One region of the Streptomyces qaidamensis genome, then DNA from elsewhere that is predicted to be linked to it. Evidence: predicted binding sites of a transcription regulator. Region 1 holds the regulator's gene; the other holds the start of a gene.
The links. Region 1 encodes HspR, which represses chaperone genes until heat shock. Its sites were predicted from a motif close to TTGAGNNNNNNNNNCTCAA; they were not measured.
Positions count from the first base shown of each region.

Region 1 (3,724 bases):
CGAGGAGGCCGTCGCCGAGCTGAAGGAGAAGCTCAAGGGCGAGGACTCCGCCGAGATCCGCACCGCCACGGAGAAGGTCGCGGCCGTCTCGCAGAAGCTCGGCCAGGCCATGTACGCGGACGCCAACGCGGCCCAGGCCGCCGGTGGCCCCGCGGGTGACGCCGGTGCCGCCGGTGGTGCCAAGGCCGCTGACGACGACGTCGTCGACGCCGAGATCGTCGACGAGGACCGGAAGGATGGTGCCGCGTGACGGAGGAGACCCCGGGCTTCGACGAGCAGCAGCCCGACGTCCCTTCCGGCGCCACCTCCGAAGACGCCGAGCCGAAGGCCGCCTCCCCCTCCGCGGAGGAGGGGGCGGCCCCGGCCGGGGACACGGGCCAGGACGCGGCCCTGGTGGCCCAGCTGGACCAGGCCCGCACGGCGCTCAGCGAGCGCACGGCGGACCTCCAGCGCCTCCAGGCCGAGTTCCAGAACTACCGCCGCCGGGTCGAGCGCGACCGGATCGCGGTCAAGGAGATCGCCATCGCGAACCTCCTGACCGAGCTCCTGCCCGTACTCGACGACATCGGCCGCGCGCGTGAACACGGCGAACTCGTCGGCGGCTTCAAGTCCGTCGCCGAGTCGCTGGAGAGCACCGCGGCGAAGATGGGACTGCAGCAGTTCGGCAAGGAGGGCGAGCCCTTCGACCCGACGATCCACGAAGCCCTGATGCACAGCTACGCACCGGACGTCACCGAGACGACGTGCGTCGCGATCCTGCAGCCCGGGTACCGGATCGGCGAGCGCACCATCCGCCCCGCGCGGGTGGCCGTGGCCGAACCCCAGCCGGGGGCGCAGACGGTCAAGGCGGACGAGTCCGCCGACGCCGACGACAAGGAGAGCGGTGGCCCGGACGAGGGCTGACGTCACAGACGAAGGGAAGGAGGGGCGTCGAGGATGAGCACCAAGGACTTCATCGAGAAGGACTACTACAAGGTCCTCGGCGTCCCCAAGGACGCCACCGAGGCCGAGATCAAGAAGGCCTACCGGAAGCTCGCCCGCGAGTTCCACCCGGACGCCAACAAGGGCAACGTCAGGGCGGAGGAGCGCTTCAAGGAGATCTCCGAGGCCAACGACATCCTCGGCGACCCCAAGAAGCGCAAGGAGTACGACGACGCGCGCGCCCTCTTCGGCAACGGCGGCTTCCGCCCGGGGCCGGGCGGCGCGGGCGGCTCCTTCAACTTCGACCTGGGCGACCTCTTCGGAGGCGGTGCCCAGGGCGGCGGCCAGGGAGCGGGCGGCTTCGGCGGCGGACTCGGTGACGTTTTCGGGGGCCTGTTCAACCGCGGTGGCGCGGGCGGCCCGGGGACGCGTACGCACCCCCGGCGCGGCCAGGACATCGAGTCCGAGGTCACGCTCAGCTTCACCGAGGCGATCGAGGGCGCGACGGTCCCGCTGCGGATGTCGTCGCAGTCCCCTTGCAAGGCCTGCTCGGGCACCGGCGACAAGAACGGCACACCCCGCGTGTGCCCGACCTGCGTCGGCACCGGGCAGGTCGCCCGGGGCAGCGGCGGCGGCTTCTCCCTCACCGACCCCTGCCCGGACTGCAAGGGCCGCGGACTGATCGCGGAGAACGCCTGCGAGGTCTGCAAGGGCAGCGGCCGGGCCAAGTCCTCCCGGACCATGCAGGTGCGCATCCCCGCGGGCGTCAGCGACGGCCAGCGGATCCGGCTGCGCGGCAAGGGCGCGCCGGGCGAGCGCGGCGGCCCGGCGGGCGATCTGTATGTCGTCGTGCACGTCGACACCCACCCGGTGTTCGGCCGCAAGGACGACAACCTCACCGTCACCGTCCCGGTCACGTTCACCGAGGCGGCCCTCGGCGGCGAGGTGCGGGTGCCGACGCTCGGCGGCCCGCCCGTCACGCTGAAGCTGCCCCCCGGCACGCCCAACGGCCGCACCATGCGCGCCCGGGGCAAGGGCGCGGTCCGCAAGGACGGCACCCGCGGCGACCTTCTGGTCACCGTGGAGGTGAGTGTTCCGAAGGACCTGACGGGGAAGGCTCGTGACGCACTCGAGGCGTATCGCGAGGCGACCGCGGATGAGGACCCGCGGGCGGATCTGTTCCAGGCCGCGAAGGGAGCATGAGTCAGATGGACGGTCGTCGGCGCAACCCGTATGAACTGACCGAGGAGACTCCGGTCTACGTCATCTCGGTGGCGGCCCAGCTGTCCGGCCTGCACCCCCAGACCCTGCGCCAGTACGACCGCCTGGGCCTGGTGTCCCCGGACCGCACCGCGGGCCGGGGCCGGCGCTACTCGGCCCGTGACATCGAACTGCTGCGCACCGTCCAGCAGTTGTCGCAGGACGAGGGCATCAACCTGGCCGGAATCAAGCGCATCATCGAACTGGAGAACCAGGTCGCCGCGCTCCAGGCCCGGCTGGCCGAGATGCAGGACGCGCTAGACGGCGCTGCGGCGGCCATGCGCCAGCGCGAGGCGGCGGTGCACGCGTCGTACCGCCGCGACCTGGTGCCGTACCAGGAGGTGCAGCAGACCAGCGCGCTGGTGGTGTGGCGGCCGAAGCGGCAGCAGCAGTCCGACTGACGCGCGTACGCACGTGAAAGGGCCGGGAGTTGACTCCCGGCCCTTTTCATCTGCTTGGTGCATCTTGCCCCGATTTCGTGTGGCATCCCATGGATGACCGCGTGGTGCACGCCACTTGAAGGTGATTCCGCAGAGTCTTCACAACGGCTGCGGAGCGTGGTGTTGTCATCTCGTTAAGTGGTTCCGCTTGACGCTGGGGTCGCGTCCGCGTTGGCTTTTCAGTCACATGGGCACCAAAACTGCGCCCACGTCCGAATCACACGCGAAGTGAGCCCCCGCATGCGTCGTCGTATCTCCATATCCGTGGCAGCCGCCACGATGTCCGTCACGCTCGCAGGCTGCGGTGTGCTCAACGCGACGGGGAGCAGTGACGAGGCGAGCCCGGCGAAGGGCAACGACATCACCGTCGGCCTGCTGCTGCCGGAGAAGGCCAACACGCGCTACGAGAACTTCGACTACCCGATCATCAAGACGAAGGTCGAGTCGCTCACCAACGACAAGGGCCGCGTCGAGTACGCCAACGCCGAGGCGAGCGCGGACAAGCAGGCGAGCCAGCTGCAGCAGATGATCGACGACCGGGTCGATGTGATCCTGCTGGACGCCGTCGACTCCAAGGCCATCGCGAGCGGCGTGAAGAAGGCGAAGGAAGCCGGCATTCCGGTCATCGCCTACGACCGGCTGGCCGAGGGCCCGATCGATGCGTACATCTCCTTCGACAACGAGCTGGTCGGCGAGGTCCAGGGCCGCACCCTGCTGGAGGCCATCGGCGAGAAGGCGAGCCTCTCCGACAAGATCGTCATGATGAACGGCTCGTCGACGGACCCGAACGCCAAGCAGTTCAAGGCGGGGGCCATGTCCGAGCTGAACGGCAAGGTGACGATCGCCGCGGCCTTCGACACCAAGGACTGGAAGCCGGAGAACGCCGAGGCCAACATGGCCGGAGCGATCCAGAAGATCGGCAAGGGCAACATCGCGGCGGTGTACTCCGCCAACGACGGCATGGCGGGCGGCATCGTCAAGGCGCTGGAGGCCGCGGGCGTGACCGACCTGCCGCCCATCACCGGGCAGGACGCGGAGCTGCCGGCGGTGCAGCGGATCATCAGCGGCGACCAGTACATGAGCGTGTACAAGTCCTACCCGCA
Region 1 is NZ_CP015098.1:4,884,693-4,888,416, forward strand. Features, by position in the region: gene dnaK (molecular chaperone DnaK) at 1-250, shown strand, start outside; gene grpE (nucleotide exchange factor GrpE) at 247-903, shown strand; gene dnaJ (molecular chaperone DnaJ) at 937-2,124, shown strand; gene A4E84_RS21715 (heat shock protein transcriptional repressor HspR) at 2,130-2,582, shown strand; gene A4E84_RS21720 (sugar ABC transporter substrate-binding protein) at 2,862-3,724, shown strand, end outside.

Region 2 (3,724 bases), 1.2 Mb from region 1:
TCGGGGCTGCTGGACGGAATGCCGCGGCAGCGGGGCCTGTACGAGACGGCGGCCGCGGGAGTACGGGAGCCCGTCCCGGCGGCCGTGCCCCGGCTGCGGACGCTGCGCCCATGGCGGCTGCTGCCCACCCCCACCGGAACGCCGTTCACCCTCGGCTACGCCGCCCTCCTCTGCCTCACCTCGCTGATCTCCGCCCACGCGCACCCGGCCCTGGTGCACGCGCTGCTCCAGGGCTCCAGCACGGACGTGGCGCACCTGCTGCGCTCGCCGGAACTGGTGTTGATCGGCAGCGCGCTGTGGGTGGCGGGCGGGGTGACCTCGCCCTTCGCCATCGCCTTCGTACTGGTGCTGACCGCGCTGGAACGGCGGATCGGGGGTCTGCGCACGGCCGGTGTCTTCCTGCTCGGGCACGTCCTCGCCACCCTCGCGACCGAGGTGCCGGTGGGGTTCGCGGTGCTGGCCGGGCACCTCCCCGGCAGCTCCCTGCACCGCCTCGACTACGGCGTCAGCTTCGGCGTCGCCGCCGGCATCGGCGCCCTGGCCGGTCTGCTGCCGCTCCGGCTGCGCCTGCCGCTGCTGACCGCCTTCGGCTGGATGCTCCTCCAGGACCTGCTCGCCTTCGCCGACCCCATGACGAACTGGGGGCACCTCATCGCCCTGGGCATCGGGATCGCCACCTGGCCGCTGGTCCGGCGGTGGTACGCGACGCGCCTGGGCGCGGCCCGGGGCTGAACGAGGGGCTCTCAGCTCCCGGAGGCGGCCGGAGGGGCGTACCTGGCGCTGGTCAGCGGGGCCGCGACCGTCCAGCCCAGCGCCTCGTAGAGCCCTCGCCCCGCAGGCGTTCCGGCGAGGACGCCGGTCCGCGCCCCCTGGCGGACGGCGACATCCTGCAACGTCCGCATGACGAGACTGCCCAGCCCCCTGCGGCGGTGCTCGGCGGCCGTCTCGACCTGGTCGACGACAGCGGTCTCGCCCGTCGGCGCGATCTGGCCGCGTGCCGCCAGGGAGCCGTCCGGCGCGGCCACCATCACACGGGTCACTCCTCCGCGCGACCACGCGCGCAGCCGGTAGCCGTCGGGGACGGCGGGAGCGCCGTCCGCCGCCAGCGGGATCGTCATCAAGTAGCCGGGCTCCGGGTCGATCCACCAGTTGCCGTCCAGCCAGCCGGCGACCACCGAGGGGTCCCGGAACGCCTTCAGCCACACGCCCTGCCCGGTCACCGTCCCGGCCACCTTGCGGACGGTCGTCTCGTCGAGGACCTCGCCCGTCGCGCCGAACACGTGCCGCGTGACATGCCCGTACATCCCCATGTCGATCGTCCAGCCCCACGGCTCGGGCGTGGGCGGAGCGGCCCCGCGCGAGACGACCCATCCGTCCACCCATGCCTGCACGGTCCGGTCCATGCCATCTCCCTGTAATGAGCGTGATGGGTGATCATCTATTACTGACGGGACCTTACGCGTCCTCCTGCTCCCGGTGTCACAGGTGATCGCTGACAGCGAACAGCGGGTGGGGAACATCCGGCCCCGCCCAAGCATTGAGTCGGCATAGCTCAACTTGACTGCCGAAGGGGAGATCATGGCTTCGACGTCCACACCGCTCACCCTGCCCGTGCTGCCGCTCGACGGCGAGGTCGTGCTGCCCGGCATGGTGGTCCCGCTGGACCTGAGCGACTCCGAGGTCCGTGCCGCGGTGGAGGCCGCTCAGGCCGCTGCCCGGTCAACGCCCGGAAAGCCCCGGGTACTCCTGGTGCCACGCATCGACGGGACCTACGCGAACACCGGTGTCCTCGGCACCGTCGAGCAGGTCGGCCGGCTCGCCGACGGCGACCCGGGCGCCCTGATCCGCGGCCGGAGCCGGGTGCGCATCGGCGCGGGAACGACCGGCCCCGGCGCCGCACTCTGGGTCGAGGGGACCCGTGTGGACGACACCGCTCCGGACCCGCTGCCCGGGCATGTCGCCGAACTGGTCAAGGAGTACAAGGCCCTCGCCACCGCCTGGCTGCGCAAGCGCGGTGCCTGGCAGGTCGTCGACCGGGTCCAGGCCATCGACGACGTCTCGGCGCTCGCCGACAACTCCGGCTACTCGCCGTTCCTGACCACCGACCAGAAGGTCGAACTGCTGGAGACCACCGACCCGGTGGCCCGGCTCAAGCTCGCCACCCAGCAGCTGCGCGACCACCTCGCCGAGCAGGACGTGGCCGAGACCATCGCCAAGGATGTCCAGGAGGGTGTCGACAAGCAGCAGCGCGAGTTCCTGCTGCGGCGTCAGCTGGAAGCCGTCCGCAAGGAACTGCGCGAGCTGAACGGCGAGCAGGAGGGTGAGGAGTCCGACGACTACCGTGCCCGTGTGGAGGCCGCCGACCTGCCCGAGAAGGTCCGCGAGGCCGCCCTCAAGGAGGTCGACAAGCTGGAGCGGGCCTCCGACCAGTCGCCCGAGGGCTCCTGGATCCGCACCTGGCTCGACACGGTCCTAGAGATGCCGTGGAACGAGCGCACCGAGGACGCGTACGACATCCGGGGCGCCCAGGCCGTCCTGGACGCGGAGCACTCCGGCCTTGACGACGTGAAGGAACGCATCACCGAGTACCTGGCGGTGCGCAAGCGGCGTGACGACCGGGGCCTCGGCGTGGTCGGCGGGCGGCGCGGCGGCGCCGTGCTCGCGCTGGTCGGGCCGCCCGGCGTCGGCAAGACCAGCCTGGGCGAGTCCGTCGCCCACGCCATGGGCCGAAAGTTCGTGCGCGTCGCCCTCGGCGGTGTGCGCGACGAGGCCGAGATCCGCGGCCACCGGCGTACGTACGTCGGCGCGCTGCCGGGCCGGGTCGTGCGGGCGATCAAGGAGGCCGGGTCGATGAACCCGGTCGTGCTGCTCGACGAGATCGACAAGGTCGGCTCGGATTTCCGGGGCGACCCGGCCGCCGCCCTGCTGGAGGTCCTCGACCCGGCGCAGAACCACACCTTCCGGGACCACTACCTGGAGGTCGAGCTGGACCTGTCGGACGTCGTCTTCCTCGCGACCGCCAACGTGCTGGAGGCGATCCCGGAGGCGCTGGCCGACCGGATGGAGATCGTCCGCCTGGACGGCTACACCGAGGACGAGAAGGTCGTCATCGCCCGCGACCACCTCCTCCCGCGCCAGCTGGAGCGGGCCGGGCTCGACAAGGACGAGGTGACCATCGACGAGGGCGCCCTGCGCAAGCTCGCCGGCGAGTACACACGCGAGGCGGGCGTGCGGACCCTGGAGCGGTCCGTCGCACGGCTGCTGCGCAAGGTCGCCGCCCAGCACGAACTGGGCGAGCGGAAGCTGCCGCTCACCGTCCGGGACGAGGACCTGCGCGACCTGATCGGCCGGCCGCACCACGTGCCCGAGTCCGCTCAGGACCCGGCCGAGCGGCGGACGTCCGTGCCGGGCGTGGCGACCGGGCTCGCGGTGACCGGAGCGGGTGGTGACGTGCTGTTCGTCGAGGCGTCGCTGGCCGACCCGGAGACCGGCGCGGCCGGGCTGACCCTGACCGGTCAGCTGGGCGAGGTGATGAAGGAGTCCGCGCAGATCGCGCTGAGCTTCCTGCGCTCCCACGGCGCCGAACTCGAACTGCCGGTGGCGGATCTCAAGGACCGGGGCGTGCACATCCACTTCCCGGCGGGCGCGGTCCCCAAGGACGGCCCGAGCGCGGGCATCACCATGACCACGGCCCTCGCGTCCCTGCTGTCCGGCCGGCTGGTCC
Region 2 is NZ_CP015098.1:6,068,150-6,071,873, forward strand. Features, by position in the region: gene A4E84_RS27080 (rhomboid-like protein) at 1-732, shown strand, start outside; gene A4E84_RS27085 (GNAT family N-acetyltransferase) at 744-1,403, opposite strand; gene lon (endopeptidase La) at 1,579-3,724, shown strand, end outside.
Region 2: the regulator HspR is predicted to act here: its motif matches at 1,538-1,556, upstream of lon (endopeptidase La).